Regions from separate parts of the Peribacillus sp. TE19612 genome, predicted to be linked through region 1. Evidence: riboswitches for the same ligand, from Rfam matches in the RefSeq annotation. Region 1 holds a riboswitch; each other region holds the start of a gene.
What was found. A riboswitch is a leader RNA that binds a small molecule or an ion and turns the genes downstream of it on or off. The one in region 1 is predicted to bind S-adenosylmethionine.
Positions count from the first base shown of each region.

Region 2: it holds a riboswitch for S-adenosylmethionine, as region 1 does, so the genes downstream of both, mmuP (S-methylmethionine permease) here and ACZ9AO_RS01525 (Na+/H+ antiporter NhaC family protein) in region 1, are expected to answer to the same signal.
Region 3: it holds a riboswitch for S-adenosylmethionine, as region 1 does, so the genes downstream of both, ACZ9AO_RS17590 (hypothetical protein) here and ACZ9AO_RS01525 (Na+/H+ antiporter NhaC family protein) in region 1, are expected to answer to the same signal.
Region 4: it holds a riboswitch for S-adenosylmethionine, as region 1 does, so the genes downstream of both, ACZ9AO_RS15420 (methionine ABC transporter ATP-binding protein) here and ACZ9AO_RS01525 (Na+/H+ antiporter NhaC family protein) in region 1, are expected to answer to the same signal.

Region 1 is NZ_JBWCCL010000001.1:321,619-324,740, reverse strand. It holds gene ACZ9AO_RS01525 (Na+/H+ antiporter NhaC family protein) at 1-1,200, opposite strand, end outside; SAM riboswitch class I at 1,390-1,497, opposite strand; gene ACZ9AO_RS01520 (SOS response-associated peptidase) at 1,829-2,500, opposite strand; gene ACZ9AO_RS01515 (hypothetical protein) at 2,560-2,715, opposite strand; gene hutG (formimidoylglutamase) at 3,039-3,122, opposite strand, start outside.
Region 2 is NZ_JBWCCL010000007.1:97,027-100,148, reverse strand. It holds gene mmuM (homocysteine S-methyltransferase) at 1-49, opposite strand, end outside; gene mmuP (S-methylmethionine permease) at 53-1,432, opposite strand; SAM riboswitch class I at 1,516-1,618, opposite strand; gene ACZ9AO_RS14055 (flavin reductase family protein) at 2,292-2,900, opposite strand; gene ACZ9AO_RS14050 (alpha/beta hydrolase) at 2,919-3,122, opposite strand, start outside.
Region 3 is NZ_JBWCCL010000009.1:253,728-256,849, reverse strand. It holds gene ACZ9AO_RS17600 (nuclear transport factor 2 family protein) at 88-456, shown strand; gene ACZ9AO_RS17595 (GNAT family N-acetyltransferase) at 530-1,000, shown strand; SAM riboswitch class I at 1,118-1,229, shown strand; gene ACZ9AO_RS17590 (hypothetical protein) at 1,332-1,613, shown strand; gene ACZ9AO_RS17585 (methionine ABC transporter ATP-binding protein) at 1,825-2,844, shown strand; gene ACZ9AO_RS17580 (methionine ABC transporter permease) at 2,866-3,122, shown strand, end outside.
Region 4 is NZ_JBWCCL010000008.1:101,369-104,490, reverse strand. It holds gene ACZ9AO_RS15425 (methionine ABC transporter permease) at 1-462, opposite strand, end outside; gene ACZ9AO_RS15420 (methionine ABC transporter ATP-binding protein) at 455-1,489, opposite strand; SAM riboswitch class I at 1,643-1,755, opposite strand; gene ACZ9AO_RS15415 (O-acetylhomoserine aminocarboxypropyltransferase/cysteine synthase family protein) at 1,873-3,122, opposite strand, start outside.

The sequences.
Region 1 (3,122 bases):
GCTTAACGGAGAAATTTTTGCTACCCCTGCTGCAACAAGCAGTTGTGCTCCATATGGGATCAACCCTTGGATACAACATGCAAAAATGTCAAGGACGCTCGCCGATTTCCGCGGATCAATTCCATATTTTTCAGCAATATTTTTGGCAAGTGGCCCGGCAATGATAATCGAAATCGTGTTATTTGCCGTTGAAAGGTTCGTCAAACCAACAAGCCCCGCAATGCTGAATTCCGCCCCTTTTTTCGATTTGCTATTTCGCGTCACAAGGTGGAGTAGAAAATCGATACCGCCATTATGTTTGATTACAGCTACCATACCTGCAATTAAAATGGCAAGGAAGGAAATTTCATACATTCCAGCCATTCCTTCTCCAACTTTTTGGATGACACCCAACGGTTGATAACTTCCATCCGCCAACCCGATAATTCCGGCAAATACGATTCCGATCGAAAGGACCAAGAACACATTGACTCCTGCCAATGCAGTGACCAATACGCAAAGATAAGGAAGAATCTTCACCCAATCATAAGACTGTTGGGAAATGTCAGCTTGTTCACCCATCGTTAAAATTCCTAGGATGGCACATGTGATGATGGCTGCAGGTAAAACGATGAAAAAATTCACTTTAAACTTATCCTTCATTTTCGTTCCCTGAGTTCGGACTGCAGCGATTGTCGTATCTGAAATGAATGAAAGATTATCCCCAAACATCGCACCACCAATAACGGCCGCCATTGAAAGGGCAAGCGAAATATCTGTTTGCTCACTAATTCCAACCCCAATAGGTGCCAGGGCAACAATCGTTCCCATGCTTGTCCCCATGGATAGTGAAATAAAACAAGCGATGATGAAAATTCCTACCATTAATAGATTTTGGGGAAAAACAGCTAAGGCAAGATTCACTGTTGATTCAACTGCCCCCATACCATTGGCAACTTCGGAAAAAGCTCCGGCTAAAAGGAAAATGATTACCATTAACATAATATTGGCGTCACCGGCACCTTTACAGAAGATATCAACCTTTTCATTGAATGTCTCTTTCCGATTCATCGCCAATGCAGCTGCCGATGCAATGGATATCGCTACAATCACCGGAAATGAATAAAAATCTTTAGTGATGATTCCGGACCCAATAAATAAAATTAAAAATACGACAAATGGGATCAATGCCCATGGATTCCCTTTATTGTTTGCACTCATGATGTACACCTCTTTTTATTTTTCCCGCGACATGTGTCACAGCTCTTATTCTATTAACAGTTTTCGCAAATAACTCCAATTTGAACCTACCTGATTATCCAGTCATGGAGCTGTAGCAAAAAACTGGCATAAAAAAGACCCCTTCTATTTAACAACAAGAAGAGGTCTTTTAATTTATAAAAAACACCCTCCTTATCTTTCAGGCGAAAATCAGCCTGCTGGATTTGGCACAGCACTCCATTTAAGTCCGCTGCCGAGACATCTTCGGGCCAGTCCCTCCGTCTCTCTTGATAAGAAGATTACATTATATAATTTATCAAAAATTACGATGCCTGCCAGAAAAGTACCACGCTGGAACTTGCCTGAGTTCGTGACATCGAAAGTCGTTTTGAAAAGCAAATATAACAGTACAGCATTTCGCCTATTTTCGCAAGGGGTAATTTTTAAAGTGTTTCACATGTACTCCTTACTGTTTATAAAGAGATCTAAGTTGATTGGAGCGGGGGTGCGAGATTTCTGCGGGAAAAGCGAGTCCTGGAGGCAACGTCAAATTGTATAAACCATAAAAAAATGCAGACAAACTCGATTTCCACCGAGTTGTCTACATTCTGAGAAATCTAATGAACTCTCAGCAAATTTGTTGGATTAGGTTAGGTGTATTATTTTTAGTCGAGTTTACATCAGTCGATACTTCAAATGCTTCCATCTGTTCCGAATCGAATGACTTTAAATACCGTTGCAGATATGCAGGATCATTAATGGAAGGATTCAACCAATCTTTTTCATCTTCTGGTTTTAGGATGACAGGCATGCGGTCATGAATGCTGGTCATTAGCTCATTTGGCACAGTTGTTATAACGGAGCACGAATAGATGCTGATGCCTTCAGGAGATTTCCAGGATTCCCAGAGACCGGCCATTCCAAATGGAGCATGATTCTTCAGTTTTATTCGCATCGGTATTTTTCTTTCTGGTGTCTTCTTCCATTCATAAAAAGAGTCAGCGATTATCAAGCATCTCTTCTTCTTATACGCATTCCTGAAGCTTGCTTTCTCAGCAATGGTTTCCGCTCTGGCATTGATCATTTTGTAGCCCGCTTTTTCGTCTTTTGCCCAGAAAGGAATGAGTCCCCACCGAAGATATCCAAGCCGATTCCTTACCCCGTCATTAATGACGGAGAGCACGGATTGGGAGGGAGCAATATTGTAGCTGAATTGGTATTCCTCATCAAATGACCCTTGAATATCAAACCGTTCTTTTATTTCTTCTATGTCAGTGAAAAGAGTGAAACGTCCACACATAATATCGCCACCGTATTAAGATTTATTACAGTGTATCAAATGGAACGGGCAGTCACAAATCAGCGTTCTAAAATCCTGATATCAGTAAATGGTTGATTAAATAATTCGCTGGAAATCAAAAGAGTGCCAAGGACTTCTCTTTCATCTTCAGCTTTAATGATTTCCGACAAAATTAAGGTACTGCCATTCCTAACCGTTACTTTATATTCATTCATGGAATCCCTCCTCAAAAGGCTAGATGGTTGTTATTATAAACCAAAAACCCACAAGTATCAGTATTGAACTTAGCAGAGTCATGGAAAATCTACATGCCTTTATACTTTAAATGGTTAGTCGAACGAAGCAATGCCTGGGACCATGAATCCTTGTGAAGGAGGCGCAAAAAACTGTCCATGAATGATTCATGGACAGTCTGGGCGCTTTAAAGGTTTTTCGCTTCAATACTGAAGATAACATTAAGGAAAGCCCCAACAGTCGATACGAAAAGAAACGCTCTTTCTAGTAAGACCGAATTGGAGTTGCCGCCATCCCATGTCCATTATTTAAAATGCAGCAAAACCTCATTTATTAAATGCCCTGCCAGTGTAACGGTCTTATTATTTTCGTCCAATGAAGGGTTCAC
Region 2 (3,122 bases), on a different contig from region 1:
CTGAATGATCTCGTAAAATTGCTTCAATTGGGTTAATTTTATTCTTCATTGTCTACTCCTCTTTTCTTAAAGTTTGTGTCAGATAATAACTTACATAGCAAAACAAAATAAACGGAATGCCACAATATAGTGCAATTCTTTGTGTAGGATCAAATGCAATTCCTATGCAAGAAGCAAGACATAGCATAAATGAAACGATTGGTACGAATGGATATAATGGTGTATGATAAGCCAAATCATTAACTGAGTTTCCTTCGTTTATATATCGTCTGCGAAATAGAAACTGTGACGCGCTAATACTCATCCAAACTATAACCACGGCTAGTCCAGAAATGGATACAAGCACTATATATACAGTATCCGGCGCAATAATACTCGAGAAAAGTGCTAAAACACCGCCCAGCATACTGAAAAGGACTGCATTCAAGGGAACACCCCGTTTTGTCAATTTTGCAAATATTGGTGAAATAGTTTTCTTATCTGCAAGTGACCAAAGCATCCTGGATGAGGCATATAGTCCTGAGTTTGCAGCAGACAAAATGGCAGTTAATATAACAAAGTTCATAATATCCGCTGCATATGGCACTCCAATTCGTTCTAGAACGGCAACAAAGGGGCTCTCTAATACGCTTGCATCCGAAACAGGCAATAATGCGGATAAAACAACGATGGTACCTACAAAAAAGATAATCAATCTCCATAATGTCATACGGATTGCCTTTGGAATCGTTTTTTCCGGATTCACAGTTTCTCCAGCTGCAACTCCGATCAATTCAGTTCCAGAAAATGCAAAATTCACAGCGAGCATTGTCATTAGAATGGCAAAAGCACCATTTGGAAATAAACCTGCACTTGTAACATTGGAAAATAACGGAGCTGATTGTGCGTTAATCATTGGAATAAAACCTACCATTGCCGCAGCTCCCAGAATAATGAATATCACAATAGCAAATACCTTAATAGACGCAAACCAGAATTCGGATTCAGCGAAAAACTTAACGGTCCACGCATTTAATGCCAAGACCAAAATGGCAAATAGAGCACTCCATATCCAGACACTGATTGATGGAAACCATCGCTGCATCAACAATCCTGCAGCCGTGAATTCCGAACCTAGTGCAACAGTCCAGGTTAGCCAATACAACCAGGCTACTGTATACCCTGTCCCTGGTCCGATGTATTTGGCTGCGTAACTATGAAAAGCACCTGTCTCGGGCATATGCACTGACAGTTCACCTAGACATAGCATGACTAGATAAACCACTAATGCACCAATCAGATACGAAAGGATGGTTCCGAACGGACCAGCCTGTTGAATCGTATAACCCGAACTTAAGAATAAACCAGTTCCAATCACCCCGCCAAGCGATAGCATTATTATATGCCGTGCTTGCATTTGCCTTTGAAAATCATGCTTCCTTTTGTTCTCCATACTAACTCTCCTTAATCTTGCATCCAGAAAAAACGAAAACGCACTCTAAAAAAGAGTGCGTTACTGACAAATAAACACGTACGGTCTTATCTATCAAGGTTTCACCCCCTGGAATTAGCACAGTGTCTATGTAGACCTGTTGCTGAGGTTTCATAGGGCCAGTCCCTCCACCTCTCTGGATAAGAAATTATTTTTTTATAACTTTATCAATCTATGAAAAAATTGTCAAGTTTTGTTTCGGAATGTAAAGACTTCCTTTTAAATGCTAACGATCATGGCTGGGGCATTAATATTAAATTGTTTTTGGAACAAGCGCTAAGCGTATTATAATGGCAAATAAAACTAACCGGGGTCATGTTGGTCTTAAAAATGGCGACATCTTAAAAGATTGTCGCCATTTGGACGTTGATTGGAACGTAGGGCACTCGCTTTCCGCGGGCGGTCGGGGAGCCTCCTCGGCTTGCGCCTGCGGGGTCTCCCCTGGACGCGCTTTTCCCGCAGGAGTCTCGCACCTTCCGTTCCAATCAGCTTTGTCTTACCTTTTGATAGAACACTTTTGCCTAGAGTCATTTTTGTTTTAAAATAGAAGTATTAGAACCTGAGGTGATGAGGATCTTTCATGATTCTATTCAGCGAGATCAACTTGAACTGATTACTTTAGATCAACTGGTGCCACCGAACCATTTGGTTCTTAAAATGGAGGCTGCCATTGACTTCACTTTCATTTATGACTTGGTGAAAGATATGTATTCATAGGGAATTTCAAAAGGGGTCCAGAATTTTTTAATTCCGAACCCCTTTTGTCTACAAACTGAAATGGCGACATCTTAAAAGATTGTCGCCATTTTTTTCTTTTTCCTTAAGGACGTTCTATTTCAAATAATTCCCCTAGTTTTGTATAAGTATGACCGGCTAATCTCGCTACAGGTTTTAGCCCGTTCGGGTCAATACGGCCATTATGATAAATATCTTGCTCTATATGATAACAGACTATTTTCCCTATCAGTAAATCACAACCAGGTTTATTCTTGGAACCTGCCAATGGAATCGATTGCTCTAATGTACATTCGAACCGCACCTTCGCTTCTTCCAATCCTGGTACGGATACCTTATCACTAACAGCCAGCGTGAAATTAGTAAGACCCAATTCACTTTCTTCAGATGGGAGTTCCTTGGCCGTTCGATTTGCATCAGCAACATTATTTTCGTCAGTGATATGAACAACGAACTCACCTGTTTGAATTGCATTTCGGGCTGTATCCTTTGAAACTCCTTCTTTCCGTTGAACAGAAATGGAAATCATCGGAGGATTTGAACTGACTATGTTAAAAAAGCTGAACGGCGCTATATTGATTGTACCGGTTTCGGATTGTGTCGTAACCAGCGCTATAGGTCTCGGTATAATGCTTCCAGTCAAAAACTTATAATTATCCCGTTCAGTCAAACTTTCAGGATTAACAGAAATCATCTTCATTCCCTCTCATTCTTATAAAAAGTTCTTTTGAAACCATAAACCTGCTGCATCAACCTCTGAACGTGTCAACTGATGACCGTAATTTTCCCACTGAACTTCAACTGTAGCGCCAGCTTGCTGTAAAAGTTGATTAAGTTCATCAGTTTCTTCTGCCGGGCAAATCGGATCGTTTTTACCTGCAGCTATAAATACAGGTATATCTGAAAGGGACGGCAA
Region 3 (3,122 bases), on a different contig from region 1:
AATTACTGAAAATCTACGTATTAATTATTTACGATTTTCCTATTTCGTTTCTTCGAGGGAAATGGTTGAAAAAGGAGGATAAGATGAATGGACAGGGAATCTTCATTGTTAAAAGAGCATTTGTATCAGCTGGAGGAGAAATTGTTAAAATCTGAAGTTCGTACATCCCCAGAAGTGCTTTCATCCTTATTGAAAGATGATTTCTTTGAGTTCGGCAGTTCGGGTAACATATGGTCAAAAAGCGATTTTATGGGTCAAGAGGGAGCCGGAGCGGTGAACATGACATTAAGTCAATTTGAGATGCATCCATTGTCTGATGATACCGTGTTAACTACATACCGGATTTTTGATGAAGATAAGCTGGAACATACCTTAAGAAGTTCAATCTGGAAATGTGCGAATGGAAGATGGCAGATGTTTTTTCATCAAGGCACAAAAACAAAAGGGCCTCTTTAAGCCTTTTATTTATGAAAAAGAAAGTTTTTCCTGCTTGAAAACTATTTCACTAAAATGATAAGGGTGGATGAAGTTGATTTTTCGTACCATTGATACGGACAAAGATAAAGATACTATCATTAATTTCCGGAAAGATTCCTTTGTTGTAAGTTTTGGAACTGATGCTGGTTTTGGAGATGAACATGCATATCTGCAACGAATGGAAGAAAGGGTCCGCAAATTTCCGGATGGACAGGTGATCATTGAAAAGGACCAAGAACCGATTGGACAAATGGAACTTCAAATTCGGGAGTATGAAGGAACTGAAATTGGCTATGTGAATCTATTTTATCTTATTCCCGAATACCGCAGTAAAGGCCTTGGCAAGGAATTGGTTCGCTACGCAGAAAACTTTTTCAGGCAATTTAATGTATCCGAATATCATTTAAGGGTTTCTCCGGATAATCAAAGGGCGATTTCTTTATATACGAATTCAGGCATGGTGAAGATTAGGGAAGAAAATGAAAAATACCCTGTATGGAGAATGAGCAAATCATTATATTGATATAATTAAAAAGTGTCGATTCACTATACTATGAAACTATTTATCGCGATGAAAAATATGGTTGACTTTAGCGAAATTAGAATATATAGTGAAGGACATAATTAAATATAACGTTAATTCTTATCAAGAGATGTGGAGGGACTTGGCCCTATGATACCTCGGCAGCGGGTTTTTACTTTTGTAAAAATACTGTGCTAATTCCAACGGACGAAAGTTTGAAAGATAAGAAGGAGCTTTTCTTAGATAATTAATTTAAGAGTTTACTCTTTTTTATGTCTAAAAGAGGCCTCTTCTGTCTGATGACGGAAGAGGCCTCTTTTGTTTATTCAAAATGTATATGGTTATTTGGAGAATTGGCGCAATTACTCGTGAGTTTCACGTAATTACTCGTGAGTTTCGCGCAGTTACTCGTGAGTTTGGCGCAATTACTCGTGAGTTTGGTGCATTTACTCGTGAATTTCGCAGATTTACTCGTAAGTTTGGTGCATTTACTCGTGAATTTGGCGCAATTACTCGTGAGTTTGGCGCAATTACTCGTGAGTTTGGCGCAATTACTCGTGAGTTTCGCGCAATACTCGTGAGTTTGGCGCAATTACTCGTGAGTTTCACGTAATTACTCATGAGTTTGGCGCAGTTACTCGTGAGTTTCACGTAATTACTCGTGAGTTTGGCGCAATTACTCGTGAGTTTGGTGCATTTACTCGTGAATTTCGCAGATTTACTCGTAAGTTTGACAGAATTTAACCCTATCATTATGAAGCGTTGCAAAGCTCTTCTCTCTGGATAAGGAATTCGTACAAATAAACAGCATGGGGGGAGATTGGATGATTGAGTTTCAAGGTGTTAAAAAGGTTTATCAAACAAAGAAACAGACTGTCGAGGCTTTGAAGGGCATTGATTTGACAGTGGAAAAGGGGGATATATTCGGGGTAGTCGGTTATAGCGGGGCCGGAAAGAGTACGTTGATCAGGTTGGTCAATTTGCTTGAACATCCTTCAGATGGTTCGGTGGTTGTTGGGGGCAAGGATTTAACCAAATTAAGCCCGAAGGAATTACGGGCAGAAAAGAAAAAAATCGGGATGATCTTTCAGCATTTCAACTTACTAAACTCAAAAACTGTTTTTGATAATATTGCCATGCCGCTGGTTTTATCGGGAACTACTCCAGCTAAGGAAATTCAAAAACGTGTAGGCGAGCTGTTGGAGTTCGTTGGCTTATCGAGCAAAGCAAAGAGTTATCCGGAACAATTATCCGGCGGGCAAAAGCAGCGGATCGGCATTGCGAGGGCATTGGCTACGAATCCATCGATCTTATTGTGTGATGAAGCTACGTCGGCATTGGATCCACAAACAACGAGTGCAGTTCTGCAGCTATTAAAAAAAATTAATAAAGAATACAATATCACCATTTTGCTAATCACTCATGAGATGTCTGTCATTCGGGAAATTTGCAATAAGGTAGCGGTCATGGAGGGCGGCTGCGTCGTTGAACAAGGTTCGGTTTTCGAAGTTTTTGCCAAGCCGCAAACGGATATTGCAAAAAACTTCGTGAGAACGGTCATACATGACGAAATTCCACAAAGTTTCTTAAAAAGCATAGGGTCCCATATCCCGATTATTTGGAAAATTAATTTTATTGGAACTACTTCGGGTACTCCTTTACTTTCAACCATCTCGAAGAAATATGATGTTCATTTAAGTGTCTTATCAGCCAATATTTCTGAAATCCAGGAAACTCCTTTCGGGAATTTGATCATTGAAGTGACGGGGAGCAAAAATGAGGTCGACAAGGCTTATCAATATATTAAAGATGAGGGGATTCTCGTCCAGGAGGTGCAAGTATAAATGGGTAATACGCTTTGGGGAATGGAAATAACGGCAGAGCAGCTGTCGACAGCTTTCGGTGACACACTTTATATGGTAGCCATCTCATTGATATTTTCCGGATTGATCGGGCTTCCGCTCGGTATCCTGCTTGTCATTACAAGAAAGGGTCACATCCTGGAGAATAAATGGATTTTTAATGTATTGAACCCGATCATCAATATCCTGCGGTCCGTTCCTTTCATCATCTTGCTTGTAGCACTCATTCCGTTTACAAGAATGATTGTCGGCAGTGCGAT
Region 4 (3,122 bases), on a different contig from region 1:
CCCGGAAATAAGGGCAGGCATCGACTCTGGAAGAAGGACCTTCCAAATGATCGTGCTCGTTTTTGCCCCCATCGATTTAGCGGCTTCAATTACACCTTTATCGATTTCACGAAGTCCGATTTCAACCATACGCGCATAAAATGGGGCCGCACCGATAATAAGTGCCGGCAGTGCAGCGTTCTCACCGATCATGGAACCGACAAGCGCTTTAGTGAAAGGAATGAGCAGCACGATCAAAATAAGAAATGGAATGGAACGGAATATATTGACGACAGCACTCATGACTCCGTTGACAGCCCGGTTTTGCCACATATTACCCTTCCCTGTCAGGAAAAGGGTCAATCCTAGTATTATGCCTATAAAAAAGGTTGCCACTACAGAGACGCTTGTCATGTAAAGCGTTTCTTTCGTAGCTTCAATGATGTCTTCCCAATCAACATTCGGCAATAATTCTTCAAGCATGAGTAATCACCTCCACGCCTACCTGCTGTGCTTTAATGAATTCGATTGCGCGGAGCATTTCATCCTCTTTGCCATCTAGATGGATAAACAATGTTCCATATGAACCGCTTCTTGTTTGGGATATCTTACCTTGAACGATATTGACATCCAACTCGAAGTTACGTACAAGCTTGGTGATCAATGGGCTTTCTGCATGATCACCTACAAAGGTCAATTGAATCACTTTGCCTGCTGGATAGCGTTCGAGCAAATGGTCCATCGTTTCTTTCGTTTCTTCTGGTTCCGTTACCTGTTGGACGAAACGCTTCGTCATTTGTTCTTTAGGATTCTTGAAGACATCCAGGACAGGACCTTGTTCAACAACCTGCCCGCTTTCCATCACGGCGACGCGATGGCAGATTTTACGTATTACATGCATTTCATGCGTAATCAAGACGATCGTCAATCCCAAACGCTGATTGATGTCAACAAGCAATTCGAGTATGGAGTCGGTAGTCTGCGGATCCAATGCAGAAGTCGCTTCATCACACAGCAGCACTTTAGGGTCATTTGCCAGAGCCCTGGCTATTCCCACCCTTTGCTTTTGCCCTCCGCTTAATTGCGAAGGATAGGCCTTTTCCCTGCCTTCAAGTCCGACTAACTTGATCAATTCGTTCACACGCTTGGTGCGTTCAGGTTTAGAAACTCCTGCAATTTCCAACGGGAAAGATATATTCTCCTGAACGGTCCTTGACCATAATAGATTGAAATGTTGGAAAATCATGCTGATTTCTTGACGGGCCTTACGGAGCTGAGCCCCTTTAATTTTTGAAATTTCCTTTTCAGCCACCACAACGGATCCCTCTGTCGGTGTTTCCAATCCATTGAGCATTCTGATCAAAGTACTTTTCCCCGCTCCACTGTAACCGATGATCCCGAAAATCTCGCCTTTATTTATTTCAACATTCACATTATTTACAGCCTTGATCGTCTCACTGTTTCCTTTTCCTGTTCGGAACAGCTTACTGACTTTCGTCAATGTTATCATTAACCCTCACCTCTTTTATCCAATAAAACCTATGAACTTAGTTGATTTCTCTACATTATTAGTCTGTTTCTCCTATCATGTAAAAGTTTTCCCAATTAAAATAGAAAAAACCTTTCTGCATGAGCAGAAAGGCAGGTGAAGAAACAGGCCTTCCTCTCATCTTCCAAAGTGATTAAACTTTGTGTGAATTGGCACCTTTCCAAGGAAATCTCCTTGTCGGTTGCCGGGTTTCATCGGGCACATCCCTCCACCTCTCTTGATAAGAGCTAATATATAGAATATTTGTACATCATTAAGTTCTTTAGTATGGAGAAATTTTATCATAGATAAAAAAGGAGCGCAATGTATATTATTTCTAGTTCAAGAATGAACAGGAACTTTGCTTAAAGCGTTTTGGAAGTCAAGGAGACGATGTTCGTCGCTTTTTCAATTGCCTGCTCCAAATCTTCTATTAAGTCTTCTACATTTTCAATCCCAATCGATAATCGGACTTGATCGGCACTTACACCCGCTTTCGCAAGACCCGCCTCATTCAATTGTTGATGGGTCGTACTGGCTGGGTGGATGATCAAGCTCTTCGCATCCCCTACATTCGCCACATGGGACCATAATTCCACCGAATTGATAAGTTTTGCCCCAGCTTCGCGATTACCTTGAATCCCAAATGTCACGACAGATCCAGCTCCCTTTGGCAAATATTTATCCGCAAGGGCTTTATCGGGATGATCCTCATCACCAGGATGTGAAACCCAGGTCACGGCAGGATGGTTTTTTAAATAGTTTATGACAGACTTGGTGTTCGATAGATGCTCTTTCATCCTTACATGCAGCGTTTCAAGTCCAAGCGTAAACTGGAATGCACTTTGGGCACTTAGTGCAGGACCCAAATCACGGAGCAACTGGACTCTGGCTTTCGTTATGAATGCGGCAGGTCCAACTGCCTCGGCGTATACCAGACCGTCGTAACTTGGGTCAGGCTCCGTGAAGCCAGGGTAGTTTGGCGAGTTCCAATCGAATTTCCCTCCATCCACGATGACACCGCCTAGCGTCGTTCCATTTCCAAGAAGCCATTTTGTAGCGGAATGGATGACAATATCCGCTCCAAAATCAATCGGTCTGCAAAGATACGGTGTCGCGAAGGTATTATCAATGATTAAAGGTATGCCGGCTTCATGGGCGATTTCCGCTACCGCTTCAATATCAAGTACCCTCAAACTTGGATTTCCGATCGTTTCAGCAAAAATGGCTTTAGTTCTTGGCGTAATCGCCCTTTTGAAGTTTTCAGGATCATCGGGAGAAACGAACTTCACTTTGATCCCATATTTAGGAAGAGTATTTTCAAAAAGGTTATACGTACCGCCATATAATGTAGAGGCAGAAACAATCTCATCCCCTGCAGCAGCGATATTCAGGATTGAAAGTGAGATGGCGGCCATTCCGCTTGCTGTTGCCAATCCGCCGATACCGCCTTCCAATAAGGCCATCCTTTCCTCAAAAACACTGACCGTGGGATTATGAAGCCGTGTATATATATAGCCATTCTCCTTTAGGCCAAATAAATTCGCTGCATGGTCGGTGTCTTTGAACAAGTATGCATTGCTTTGGTAGATAGGAACGGCACGGGCACCTGTTT